4 regions of the Paenibacillus sp. JJ1722 genome follow, and region 3 is predicted to be linked to each of the others. Evidence: riboswitches for the same ligand, from Rfam matches in the RefSeq annotation. Region 3 holds a riboswitch; each other region holds the start of a gene.
The links. Region 3 has a riboswitch for thiamine pyrophosphate ahead of tenA (thiaminase II). Riboswitches for the same ligand answer to the same signal wherever they lie in the genome.
Positions count from the first base shown of each region.

Region 1: it holds a riboswitch for thiamine pyrophosphate, as region 3 does, so the genes downstream of both, ACM1ND_RS04840 (ECF transporter S component) here and tenA (thiaminase II) in region 3, are expected to answer to the same signal.
Region 2: it holds a riboswitch for thiamine pyrophosphate, as region 3 does, so the genes downstream of both, ACM1ND_RS14515 (thiamine phosphate synthase) here and tenA (thiaminase II) in region 3, are expected to answer to the same signal.
Region 4: it holds a riboswitch for thiamine pyrophosphate, as region 3 does, so the genes downstream of both, thiC (phosphomethylpyrimidine synthase ThiC) here and tenA (thiaminase II) in region 3, are expected to answer to the same signal.

Region 1 is NZ_CP182500.1:1,048,457-1,051,957, forward strand. It holds gene ACM1ND_RS04830 (polynucleotide kinase-phosphatase) at 1-516, shown strand, start outside; gene ACM1ND_RS04835 (TatD family hydrolase) at 537-1,334, shown strand; TPP riboswitch at 1,378-1,489, shown strand; gene ACM1ND_RS04840 (ECF transporter S component) at 1,739-2,335, shown strand; gene ACM1ND_RS04845 (ABC transporter ATP-binding protein) at 2,335-3,501, shown strand, end outside.
Region 2 is NZ_CP182500.1:3,310,280-3,313,780, reverse strand. It holds gene ACM1ND_RS14520 (ABC-F family ATP-binding cassette domain-containing protein) at 1-1,213, shown strand, start outside; TPP riboswitch at 1,307-1,415, shown strand; gene ACM1ND_RS14515 (thiamine phosphate synthase) at 1,680-2,273, shown strand; gene thiO (glycine oxidase ThiO) at 2,338-3,486, shown strand; gene thiS (sulfur carrier protein ThiS) at 3,483-3,501, shown strand, end outside.
Region 3 is NZ_CP182500.1:4,716,240-4,719,740, forward strand. It holds gene ACM1ND_RS20880 (NAD-dependent malic enzyme) at 1-1,204, shown strand, start outside; TPP riboswitch at 1,297-1,399, shown strand; gene tenA (thiaminase II) at 1,536-2,225, shown strand; gene thiM (hydroxyethylthiazole kinase) at 2,300-3,142, shown strand; gene thiD (bifunctional hydroxymethylpyrimidine kinase/phosphomethylpyrimidine kinase) at 3,139-3,501, shown strand, end outside.
Region 4 is NZ_CP182500.1:868,800-872,300, forward strand. It holds gene ACM1ND_RS03975 (alpha/beta hydrolase) at 1-178, opposite strand, end outside; gene ACM1ND_RS03980 (IclR family transcriptional regulator) at 477-1,220, shown strand; TPP riboswitch at 1,376-1,488, shown strand; gene thiC (phosphomethylpyrimidine synthase ThiC) at 1,676-3,501, shown strand, end outside.

The DNA.
Region 1 (3,501 bases), 2.4 Mb from region 3:
GATGAAATTCGTATTGCACCGTTCCATACACTGGCACACAGCGGAAAGACTTTTTTCGACCATTCTCATATTTGGCATATGGAGCAAAACCGGGAGCTGGCTGGGCTGTCTTCCCTGTTTATGGAGACAGAGTACCGCGTGATCACGGACGAAGCAAGCGAGGAAGAGGTCATTCGCTGGTGGAACGAGATGGCAGAGGATGGTCATGAAGGGATTGTGATCAAGCCGGAACGCTTTTTGATGAAAAATCGGGACAAGATGATTCAGCCTGCAATCAAGGTGAGAGGCCGGAAGTATTTGCACATCATTTACGGTATGGATTATCTTGCCTCTGAGAATTTAAAGCGTCTGAAGCAGCGTCGAACGAACAAAAAGGAGCGTCATGCCCTGATGGAAGGAGCGCTTGGTATGGAAGGCGTGGAACGTTTTGTCCGCAAGGATACGGTAGATCGTATTCATGAATGCGTCCTTGCCGCGCTATCTCTGGAATCGGAGCCGATTGATCCGAGATTGTAGTTTGCGAAGGAGGGATTGAGATGGAAAGGGGTACACCGTTAATTGATATTGGCGTGAACTTGATGCACCGTTCGTTTCATGCGGATCGGGAACAGGTGGTAGAGAGAGCCGCAGCTGTAGGGATTTCACCCCTGATTATTACCGGGACCAGTGTCCGCAGCAGTCGGGAGGCTTCTCAGTATGCAGCACGTTATCCGGGCAAGCTGTATGCGACAGCTGGCGTGCATCCCCATGATGCCAAAGACTGCAGCGCAGATACGATTCAGCAGCTCCGCCAGCTGGCGAGTCAGCCGCAGGTCATATCCATAGGGGAATGCGGATTGGACTATAACCGTGATTTTTCGCCGCGTGATGTGCAGCGCCGATGGTTTGAGGAGCAAATCCAACTGGCGGGTGAGCTTAATATGCCGTTATTTCTTCATGAACGAGATGCACATGAGGATTTTGTTGCTATGCTGCGGGAGTATCAAGGGCTTGTCGATAAAGCAGTGGTGCATTGTTTTACAGGCACGGAACAAGAATTGCATACGTATGTAGAGATGGGACTGTATATCGGGATCACCGGCTGGATTTGCGACGAACGGCGTGGCAAACATCTGCGTGAACTGGTCAGAGATATTCCCTTGGACCGTCTGATGATTGAAACGGATGCACCATTTTTGACCCCGCGTAATTTGCCCGTGAAGCCTAAAGAAGGGCGTAATGAGCCCATGTATCTCGCTCACATTGCTGCTACGGTTGCCGAATGTACAGGCCGAAGCATGATGGAGATCGAAATCGCCACGACGGAGACAGCCAAACGTTTCTTCGGATTATAGGATTGTCAAAGCCATAGATGTGGTATATATTATAGTGAATTAAAAAAGCATTGTCGGGAGCTTGAGAAAGTCAGGCTGAGAGGGTGGCCCTTGCCACTGACCGTGAAATCTGATCTGGGTAATGCCAGCGTAGAGAAACCAAGAACACTATACAGGAATGCCGCTTGTTTCGCGGTTGTCGATAGATACAATGTATGTCCTAGCATTTTACCTTGACCCTGACTTTGGCTTGGTATCAGTGTAGTAGCTTAGACTACTGGTTATATAAGGCATATCGACGAATGATGTTTTGTATGGTGCTTCACCTTTTACTGCGCATAAAGCTTGCCTGGAGATTCAGCTCCAGACAAGCTTTTTTTTATGGCCAAGAGGCCAATTATAAGGAAAAAGGGGAGCACGCAATAATGAATACTGCTGTAAGAGCGTCCAAAGGGTTGAAGCTGACTGATATTTTGGTCACGATTGTGATCGCTGTTGTGTTCGGGTTAGTCTACAAAATATGGGGACCTGCCTATGATTTGATGAAACCATTCGGTCTACACGCCGAGCAACTGATGTATGGCATGTGGTTTATGGCAGGCACGTTTGCTTATCTCATCATTCGCAAGCCGGGTGTTGCAATTTTGGCAGAGGTGGCAGCGGCAACGGTCAGTGCTTTTTTGGGAAGCGAATGGGGGATGTCCACTTTGTACTATGGCCTGCTGCAAGGCTTGGGAGCGGAGCTATTTTTTGCGGCTTTTCTGTATCGGAACGCAAACCTGTGGGTTGCTTCGCTAGCTGCGGCCGGGGCGGCTGTCGCTTCTCTGATTTTAGACTTCAGCTACGGGTATATTGATCAGCTTTCGACCTGGAACTATGTTTTGTTTATTGGTTTTCGCATGATTGGCAGCATTGTGATTGCCGGGGTATTCGCGTTCTATCTGGCTAGGGCATTGGAGGTAACCGGAGTCACGCGAAGTTTGAGACCCGCAACGGAACAAGATTATAAGGGGCTGGATTGATGAGCCAGGCAACCGAAGATGTGGTGGCTTCGATCACCCGTCTTCGGTTGAAATTCCCCGGTGAGCAGGAGCTGCTTTTTCACAATATGTCTTTGTCTGTCCGCAAGGGGGAAAAGCTGCTGTTGCTGGGACCGAGTGGATGCGGTAAATCAACGCTGCTCCAAGTGTTAAGCGGTCTGATTCCACGCACGATAGAAGTGCCTATGAAATGCGATGCTGCTGTAATCCCAAGTGTCTCAGGTATTGTATTTCAAGATCCTGATACGCAGTTTTGTATGTCATATGCAGACGAGGAACTGGCTTTTGTGTTGGAAAATAATCAGGTTCCTCGTGAGCAGATGCGATCCCGTATTCGCGAGCTGCTGATACAGGTTGGTCTATCAACGGATGATATACACATGCCCATTGGCAGCATGTCACAGGGAATGAAACAGCGGCTGGCGATTGCGTCTGTGCTGGCTATGGAGCCAGAAGTGCTTTTTCTGGATGAGCCCACGGCTTTGTTGGACGAGGAAGGCACTACACAGGTGTGGGATACCATTCGAAACATTTCGGTAGACCAGACACTGGTGATCGTGGAGCATAAAATTAATGAAATTGTCCATGATGTGGACCGGATTGTGGTGCTTTCTGCTCAAGGGGAGATCATTGCGGATGGAAGGGCGGAAGAAGTATTTCATGGGCAGCGGCAGGCATTGTCCGAGTATGGCGTGTGGTACCCGGGAGTATGGAGTGAATCGTCTTCGCCGCGTTGGAGTGAATCAGTGACACAGCAGAATGGTACGGGGAATGGTACAGGGATTGATTTGCTGGAGCTGGAACATTTTAGTGGCCTCCGCGGTTTAAGTTCAGTGATTTATGTGGAGCATGCGCAGGTGAAGCCTGGCGACTGGATTGGCGTGGTCGGTGAAAACGGGGCTGGCAAAAGCTCACTGCTGCTCTCCATGATGCGCTTACTTCGCACACAGGGACGTTATAGCGTGCGCGGAATTGAGGCAGGCAGTACGGAACAACTGGCAGAGCGTATCGGGTTCGCGTTTCAAAATCCCGAGCTGCAATTCGTAGCACACACCGTACGAAAGGAACTAGAGTATTCGTTACCCAAGAGCTTGTTCACCGTTGAACAGTGCCGGGAACGGGTCGATCGGATGCTCGTACAGTTCGGA
Region 2 (3,501 bases), 1.4 Mb from region 3:
AGAGTTGGAAGTGCTGCTGGAACAGATGGGTGAAATTCAGGAGCAACTGGATATGGGGGATTTTTACCTCATTGATGTGAAGGTTGAAGAAATGGCGAATGGACTAGGTCTGTCGGCCATAGGACTGGATCGGGATGTATCTGCACTTAGCGGTGGGCAACGGACAAAGGTGCTTCTTGCTAAGTTGCTGTTGGAAAAGCCAAATGTCCTGCTGCTGGATGAGCCTACCAACTATTTGGATGTAGAGCATATTGAATGGCTTACGCGCTATTTGAAGGATTATCCCTATGCTTTTATCCTTATTTCACATGATACTGAGTTTATGAACCAGGTCGTTAATGTTATTTACCATCTTGAATTTGCCAAGATGACCCGTTATTCAGCTAACTATGAAAAGTTTCTTGAAATGGCGGATCTGAACAAAGCTCAGCATATTGATGCTTATGAGAAGCAACAGGACTTTATTAAGAAACAGGAAGATTTTATTCAGCGTAATAAAGCGCGTGCCTCTACATCTGGCCGAGCAAAGAGCCGTGAAAAGCAACTTGATCGGATCGAACGTATAGATAAGCCTGAAGAAGCTGCGAAGCCAACCTTTCAATTCAAAGAAGCACGTGCAAGCGGAAAGACGGTATTTGAGGGTATTGATTTTGAGATTGGTTATACGCATGCCCTTTTGCCTAAAATGTCCATGACGATTGAACGTGGCGAAAAGATTGCTATTGTTGGCTACAACGGTGTCGGTAAATCGACATTGCTCAAAACCATATTGGGAAAAATTCCACCAATCAGTGGAAAAACCTATCAAGGTGATTTTTTGCAGCCCGCTTATTTTGAGCAGGAAGTAAAGGCGGAGAAAATTACACCGATTGACGATGTGTGGAATGAATTCCCACATTTGAACCAGCATGAAGTACGAGCGCATTTGGCGCGTTGCGGTTTAAAGAATGAGCATATCACGCGTCCGCTATCTGCGCTCAGTGGTGGAGAACAGGCTAAAGTCCGTCTTTGCAAACTGTTAATGCGTGAAAGCAACTGGGTACTGTTCGATGAGCCTACCAACCACTTGGATGTTAAAGCTAAGGATGAGCTGAAACGTGCCTTGAAGGAATACAAAGGGACCGTATTGCTTGTATCTCACGAACCGGACTTTTACGAGGATTGGGTAACCAAAACGTGGAATGTGGAAGAGTGGTCAAGTAAAGTTAACTAACATCAACTAAATCCAATTCTGCATATTTCACACGAAGTGGGGTTTGCAGAATTAGGAAAATATGCTAAGCTATCTTTAGCTTATACAATAAAATAGTCACACTAGGGGAGCCGCCCATGCGGCTGAGACGGAATAAATGGATTTCGGACCCTTTGCACCTGATCTGGGTTATGCCAGCGTAGGGAAGTGAGCGCCGTACAAACAAGGCAACACCATCTTATTTTTGTTTGTGCGTGGGACGATACACGTATACGGATATCATTGTCCGTTCGATTATTGGACGTTCGTTAAACCACTTCCTTGGGGAAGTGGTTTTTTTGCGTTTCGTTCACTTTAAGTTGTTCGAGCTTCCGTAGACGATTCACATACAATCCTCTTTCATTACTGCTGGTAGACGTGACTGGCTAAGCTTATATCTTTTAGTCCAATGTGAGGTGAAGACAAAATCGAATTACACGCAATTTCGATGGAAAAGGGCACTTTTGCACAAGCAGCCCAAGTGGCTGCTGTGATTTGTCCGTATGTTCATTATGTACACGCACGTTTAAAACAGAATGGTGCCTCTGCATTGCTATCTTTGACTCGCAGCATGGTGGAGCAGGGAGTTCCTTTGCAACAAATTGTAGTAAATGATCGTGTGGATGTAGCTTTACTTACTTTGGTTGGAGCCGTCCAGCTACCAGCTAATGGATTACCTGTAGCGGATGTGAAAAGCCTACTTCCAAAGGGTACACGCTGTGGAGTATCTGTGCATTCCTTGAAGGAGGCGCAGACTGCCGAGCGGGTAGGAGCGGACTATGTACTTTATGGTCACATATATGAGACCCATTGTAAGCCCGGTATTGTACCACGGGGTTTAGCTCAGCTTGAACATATTTGCAGGCTGTCGAACATTCCGGTGATCGCGCTGGGCGGCATACAACCGCACCATATCCCGGAGCTTTATAGGGCCGGAGCAAGCGGAATTGCGGTGATGTCTGGTATATGGGAGGCTGAGTCGCCCGTTGCAGCTGCGCTGGAATATCGGCGAATGGCAGATCTTGTAGTTCACGACCTGTAGCGAGAAAACGAGAGTAGAGGCAAGCTGAAAGCAGAATGGTTTATGGAGAGGAGACACGGAACAAATGCCAAAGATACACATAGAGGCAAGAGCGATAGGACACGCTGAATGCTTGGTCATAGGTGGAGGTGTCATCGGCAGTTCCATTGCTTATCATGTGGCCAAGGAGGGAAGAAGTACGATCATGCTGGAACGATTGATCCCGGGTGAGGGAGCCTCAGGAGCAGCGGTTGGAATGCTGGCAGCGGAAAGTGAAGAGTTCACCGACTCTGAGCTGGCACGATTTGCTCGCATAAGTCGAGACGCATTCCCTGAGCTTGTTTGTGATCTGGAGCGTTTGTCAGGTATTTCGGTGGAATTCCGTACAGAAGGATTTGTGACTCCTTTCCGTACGGAAACTGAAGGCCAAAAACGCTGGAAAGCTGCTAAAACGCGAGAGGATGATTGTCCTATCTGGTGGGATGCGAGGGAATTGGCCCGACGAATTCCAGGTTTGGATGAACAAGCGATCGGGGCAATATATCGTTCAAAGGAGACACAAGTGGCTCCTGTCCAGCTTTGCCATGCTTATGCAGGTGCTGCTGCGGTGCTGGGGGCAACGGTATGGTCTGGTACACAGGCAGAGCAACTGGTCATACAGAATGGTCGAGTTTGCGGTGTTCGAACAGATAGTGGCTTTTTTTCCTGCGATCAGGTCATTATTGCCGGAGGCTTGGATAGCATGAAATTGCTAGCGCAGGTTGGATTTGAATATCCACTTTATCCGGTCAAGGGTGAAGCGGTAGCGGTCTCCTTGAAGGATCACCCGTTAGAATATACCATTTATGCTGATGATATTTACCTCGTGCCTAAACAGAATAACGAGCTTTGGATTGGGGCAACGAGCCTTCCGCATCAATATGACGAAGAGGTGACCGTAGGAGGCTTGGAGGGGTTGCTGGCACGTGCCTCTGCTTGGCTGCCGCGCGTCCGTGAAGCTTCTTTTATACGCACTTGGGCGGGCTTACGTCCGCAGGCCGCATCAGGTCATCCTTTTATAGGCACTGTCCCTGGGGTCGAGGGCGTATATGCTGCCGTCGGGCATTATCGCAACGGTGTCCTGCTGAGTGATGCTACCGGGCGTGCGCTGGCAGCTATGCTTAATGGGGCTGGTGCAGCTGAACTTGGGATAAGTAGATTTTCTTCTGAGCTCCTCAAGGAGGAAAGCTTATGAAGCTGACGATTAACG
Region 3 (3,501 bases):
CATTGCTATTGGCAAGCTTGCAGTATATACGGCTGCGGCAGGCATTCATCCTGGGCGGGTGCTGCCAATTGTACTGGATGTAGGCACGAATAATGAAAAGCTGCTGAATGATCCACTGTACATCGGAAACCGCCATAAACGAGTTCGCGGAGAAGCCTATAACCAGTTTATTGATACTTTTATCAGCAAAACGTTAGCGCAATTCCCGAAGGCGCTTTTACATTGGGAAGATGTGGGTAGCGTAAATGCGCGCCATATTATAGGAAAATACGGTCAAAGCATACTCACCTTCAACGATGATATACAAGGTACAGGAGCAGTGACCCTGGCTGCGATTCTTTCGGCGGTGGGTGTCACCAAGACTCCGCTGCGTGAACAAAAAATACTTGTTTTCGGCCCAGGGGCTGCAGGGATCGGTAACGCTGATCAAATTCGGGGCGCTATGATCGAGGATGGCCTTTCCGTAGATGATTCATTCAAGTCCTTTTGGGCCTTTGATTATCGCGGGCTGTTAACGGAAGATATGGAAGACGTATTGGAGTATCAGAAACCGTATGTGCGCAAAAAGGATGAAGTCAGCTCATGGACCCGGTCGGGTGACGGCAAAATACCGCTACTGGAGGTCATCCGTCAGGTGAAGCCTACGATATTGATTGGAACTTCCGGTGTAGCAGGTGCCTTTTCTGAAGAAATCATCAAGGAGATGGCAAAGCATGTAGAACGCCCGATCATTATGCCCATGTCCAATCCTACAAACCTTGCAGAAGCAGTACCCGAGGATTTGATCCGGTGGACAGATGGCAGAGCACTGATCGCAACCGGAAGTCCTTTTGAGCCCGTTACCTATAACGATACAAATTTTGAGATTGGACAGGCGAACAATGCCTTTGTTTTTCCGGGACTGGGTCTGGGTGCGATTGTGGTTAAAGCCAAAAGGATTACCCCTGCGATGTTTACAGCGGCAGCAGTTGCTGTTGCCAATGGTGTAGATTCGAATACGCCTGGCGGTGCGCTACTCCCTCATATCCGAAAATTACGCGAAGTTTCGTACGCTGTTGCGATTGCGGTTGCAAAAGCCGCGATTCAGGATCAGGTAGCGCAGGCGCACATTTCAGATGTGGAACAAGCTATACAAGATGCAATGTGGAAACCGAAATATGCCAAGGTCAAAGCAGTGGAAAGTGTAATTCATCACCCTCACTAAGCCCAAAACACCTAACTAGAGGAAATTTAATATTTTGTACACTATGTTTGACATAGCATATGAACGAATGTACAGTAATAGTCAAAAGAATAGAAGTCCACTAGGGGAGCCACTATGGCTGAGACAAGAGCGTATCTTGGACCCTTTGAACCTGATCTAGTTCGTACTAGCGTAGGAAAGTGGAGCCTTCGTATATAAGGTTTCAAGCGTTTTTTGCGTATTGGGCCTATTGTTGAAGCCGCTCCATTTTTCCGGGGCGGCTTTTTAGCGTTGTTCCGGAATTATATTCTTACAGGACTTCTTGCTCTTCAATTTAATGGAGGTGGGGAAATTGAGTTTTACACAAGAACTCCGTCGGCAGGCGGACGGCATTTTTCAAGCGATTTTTGAGCATCCCTTTGTGAGAGGTATTGCTGAAGGAAGTTTGACAAGGGGACAGCTGATTCACTATGTAAAACAGGACTTTGAATATTTGAACGCCTACATGCGGATATACGGCATCGCAATCTCCAAATGCACGAATCGGGAGGACATGGCTGTATTTAATGAACAAATCTCTTTTATTCTCCACAGCGAGGTTCATCCGCATCAAAATTTCTGTGCTGTCGCAGGGGTGAGCTATGAAGAGTTGCAGGGATATCCGCTCGCTCCGTCGGCCCATCACTATATCCGTCACATGCTGACGGTTGCGCATGAGGGCAGCCTGGGCGAGATCTTGGCTGTGCTGCTGCCATGTATGTGGACCTATGCCGAGATTGGTCGCAGGCTGCTGGATGAAGTAAAGCCGGATGAGTCTCATCCGTTCTATGAATGGATGGGCTTCTATGGAGACCAGCTTGATGATACAACACTCAAGTTCCGAGAACGTGTAGATGCTTGGGCAGAAGGCGCAACGGCTGCTGAGCGAGAGCGGATGATTGAGCATTTTATACTGAGCTGCCAGCTGGAATATAAGTTCTGGGACATGGCCTATAAGCAGGAAGAATGGCCGGTCCAGATACAGGAAGCGGTCTTGGAATAGTCAGCCTGGCAATTCGATGCGTGAAGTACAGTTAATGCCCTGTTGAACCACCAACTATAGAGAGGATAATCATTATGAGTACATGGGAAAAAAGTTATTCGGATCTCCTGACGAAGGTACAAAACAGCAAACCCCTCGTTCACAATATGACCAATGTGGTAGTCACTAACTTTACGGCCAACGGCCTGTATGCATTGGGCGCCTCCCCGGTGATGGCCTATGCACCCGAGGAAGTAGCAGACATGGCAAAAATAGCGGGAGCCGTCGTGTTAAACATCGGTACGCTGAACCGCGAACTGGTGGATGCCATGATCATTGCTGGACAATCGGCGAATGCACACGGTGTTCCGGTCCTGCTAGATCCGGTCGGTGCGGGAGCAACGAGCTTTAGAACCGAATCGGCACTGCGAATCCTGAGAGAAGTCAAAATCTCATTGGTGCGGGGCAATGCAGCCGAAGTCGCGCATCTTGTTGGAGAAGCGCGTGAGATTAAAGGCGTAGATGCTGGTGACAGTGCTGACAGCGGAAATGTCGATCTGGCAATTCGGGCTGCTCAAACGCTCAATACAATGGTTGTCATTACTGGAAAAGAGGACGTCATCACCGATGGGGCCGAAGCACGAATGATAAGCGGTGGAGACGCGCTGCTCACGAAGGTAACCGGAGCAGGCTGCCTGCTGACCTCTGTGTTAGGTGCCTTTGCAGCTGTTGAACCCAGCCTGCTGCTCGCAGGTACAGCAGGCTTGGCATTTTACGGTGCAGCAGCTTCCCGAGCCGCAGCACGTACCGCAGAGCTGGGGCCCGGCAGCTTCCAGATTGCCTTTCTCGACGAGCTCGCCAAACTACATACAGGTTCGCTAGAGGGGCATGTCACTGTCCGTGAAGCCGGAACAACCACAGCAGGTGGTGCGCGATGACAGACGTTCGTGTACCCAGAGCACTGACGATTGCCGGTTCGGACAGTGGCGGCGGGGCCGGGATTCAAGCCGATCTCAAAACCTTTCAGGAGCTTGGCGTTTACGGCATGTCGGCTATTACGGCCATTACCGTACAGAATACTTTAGGGGTCCACGGCGTATATCCGCTGCCACAGGAAGCAACAGCGGAACAGATCGAAGCTGTAGGATTAGACCTTGGAGTGGATGCCCTGAAGACTGGCATGCTGTTTCATGCGGGCATCATCCGTCTTGTGAGCAAGCAGATTCGAAAGTTCGGCTGGAAAAAGGTTGTCGTCGATCCCGTGATGATTGCCAAGGGAGGCGCAAAGCTGCTGCAG
Region 4 (3,501 bases), 2.3 Mb from region 3:
GTACCCATGCGATGTAAGCATGCAAGGCAATAAAACAAAACAACAGAAAAAAGACGACCGACAGCAGCAGAGCAATCACAACGTGCTTGAACCGCAGCAGACGGGGATTAAAGAGTGGGGTGGACGGCTCCTGAACAGCGGTCTGTAGCTGAGCGTTGCGCTGGGATGTCGAAATCATGTAAGAGCCTCCTTATATAAAATTAATCTTCGTTTCATAGAATTTAGGTATAATTCCACTTGAAAATAGTAGTGTAGATCCGTATAGATACCTATTATCGTATGATGGGGATTATCCAAAGTCAACGCCTGAACCGGAAAAGTAAAAATGATGCAAAGAATTGTCGATGTTTGTTCTCGTTCTGTAATATGGTTGTCACAAAAACATCGGTTTACAGTAGCCGCGACTATTCTATATAATTTATGTAACCATGTTTCATAGTGTGAAACGAATATGGATACAAGAGGAGCGGTTCACGATGGAAGACCGTAAATTAACCGTTCGCGCTGTAGAGCGTGCACTTGATATACTGCTGTGTTTTACCGCAGATTCGGATCTTGGCCTGACGGAGATTGCCTCCAAAATTGGTCTACATAAAAGCACGGTTCATCGGCTGCTGACTACGTTGGAGGATCGGGGCTTTGTCGTTCGGAATGCCGAAACGGAAAAATATCGACTTGGCTTCCGCATTTGGGAGCTATCCACGCACTTGTCCCAAAGCGACGAGCCGGCGGTGTTGTTACAGCCTGCAATGGAAGGACTACGTGATCGTCTGGGCGAGACGGTCAGCTTGTACTTACGGGACGGCAGCATGCGTATTCGCATACAAGCCGTGCAGAGCAATCAGGCGATCCGCAGGGTTGCGCCTGTAGGTGCGCGTATGCCGCTGGCTGTAGGGGCCTCCAGCAAAGTCCTGGCAGCCTTTATGCCGCCGCAGGAGCTGGAAGCCCTGCTAAGCGGGGATGAATGGCCGTCCTCAGTAGACCCGGAGGTCTATAAAGCCCAGCTGCAGGACATTCGCGAGAAGGGCTATGCGACCAGCTATGAAGAACGGGAGCCAGGGGCTGCTGCTGTGGCTGCCCCAATTGTAAACCGGAAGGGACAGGTCACTGCGGCTTTATCTGTATCCGGTCCGGTCAGTCGGCTTGCACCCGAGACGCTGCATGACTTTGCTCCGATTTTGATTGAAGCGGCGAAGGAAATGGGATTTATGCTTCCGTAACAAGAATGAACACAGTTAAAGCAAGCAAAGTGATTTGATGGGGAGCGTCTCCTTGGTAAAGGGAACCTAGAAGGGTTGCCAAAGCCATAAATTTAAAGTAGTCTGGTAAGGATGGCGGGATATCTGTTATAGCCGCCTCATATGAATAGAAGTATCACAGTTACTGGGGGAGCCTGTAATGCCGGGCTGAGATGGAATCGTGCAAGATTCCGGACCCTTTGCACCTGATCTGGATCATACCAGCGTAGGGAAGTAATCGGCCATTGAAATGTATACGCGGCTGCTGTCTACAGTGGCGCATTGGAATAGGATTATTCCACATGCGTACTGTCTGGATAGCTGCCTCGTTAGATTAGCCGGTTCCCTAGGGAACCGGCTTTTTTGCATAGATCAGCGCCACCCTGGGAATGGTTCCGGATCGGTGTGTCATTTCATCGAAACGGGAGGAATGGACAATGAAGCCGACAGAAGTAGAAGGAACAAAAGGAACAGAATTGAAATCAACAGAAGTAAGATTGGTAGGAACAAAAGAAGTTGAGGTAGAGAAGACAAACGGGGAGCAAGCCAGAGGGGTAACGCCCTTTCCAGGGAGCCGTAAGGTATATATTCAAGGCTCACGGCCGGACATTGCCGTGCCAGAGCGGGAAATTGCTCTTCATCCTACACATACGCCGCAGGGCACGGAGCATCATGAGCCATTGCGTGTGTACGATACGAGCGGTCCCATGACCGACGAAGCCTATCAGGTCGATATCCGTCAGGGCCTGCCTCCATTACGGCGAGCTTGGGCCCTGGAACGGGGCGATGTGGAGGCTTACGAGGGACGCGCCGTCAAACCGGAGGATAATGGACTGAAACCTGGCTCCAAACGGGAGACAGTTGAATTCCCCGGCGTGACCAACCGTCTGCTTCGTGCTTCGCAAGGTCGTACAGTGACGCAAATGCATTATGCGCGGCAAGGGATCATTACGCCTGAAATGGAATTTGCGGCGATCCGCGAAGGGGTGGAGCCTGAGTTTGTACGGCAGGAGTTGGCTGCTGGACGAGCCATTTTGCCTTCGAATATCAATCACCCGGAAAGTGAGCCAATGGTCATTGGGCGTCATTTTCACGTGAAGATCAATGCGAACATTGGTAATTCTGCGGTTACCTCCTCCATCGAGGAGGAAGTGGAAAAAATGACCTGGGCTGTGCGTTGGGGCTCGGATACAGTTATGGACCTGTCCACAGGCCGTAATATCCATACAACACGTGAATGGATCATTCGGAATTCTCCTGTACCGATTGGGACTGTACCGCTGTATCAGGCACTTGAAAAGGTGAACGGCGAAGCAGAAGCGCTGACGTGGGAGCTGTATCGCGATACGCTGATTGAGCAGGCGGAGCAGGGAGTGGACTATTTTACAATTCATGCGGGTGTATTGCTGCGGTATATACCGATGACGGCGAATAGAATGACGGGAATCGTATCCCGTGGTGGGTCGATCATGGCAGCCTGGTGCCTTGCGCACCATCAGGAGAATTTTTTGTATACGCATTTTGAAGAAATCTGCGAAATTATGAAAGCCTATGATGTGGCCTTTTCTCTCGGGGATGGTCTACGTCCGGGTAGCATCTATGATGCGAATGATGAAGCACAGTTTGCAGAGCTGGAAACGTTGGGCGAGCTAACGCAGATCGCCTGGAAGCATGATGTTCAGGTCATGATTGAAGGGCCAGGACATGTCCCTATGCATAAAATCAAAGAGAATGTGGATTTACAAATGGAGATTTGTAAGGAAGCTCCTTTCTATACCTTGGGGCCGCTCACGACGGATATTGCCCCCGGATATGATCATATTACCTCAGCCATCGGGGCGGCGATGATCGGTTGGTTTGGGACGTCCATGCTGTGTTATGTTACGCCTAAGGAGCATTTGGGTCTGCCGAATAAGGATGATGTCCGCGAGGGTGTCATTACCTACAAAATTGCGGCACATGCTGCCGATCTGGCGAAGGGTCATCCACGGGCACAGCAGCGGGATGATGCTTTGTCCAAGGCACGCTTTGAGTTCCGGTGGCGGGACCAGTTCAATCTGTCGCTTGATCCCGAGCGGGCCTTGTCCTACCATGATGAAACGCTACCGGCAGAGGGCGCCAAGGAAGCACATTTCTGCTCGATGTGTGGTCCCAAATTTTGTAGTATGCGCATTACGCAGGACATTCGCGCTTATGCAGCGGATAAGGGGCTGAACACTCAAGAAGCAGTAGCTGCCGGGATGCGTGAGAAGGCAGAGCAGTA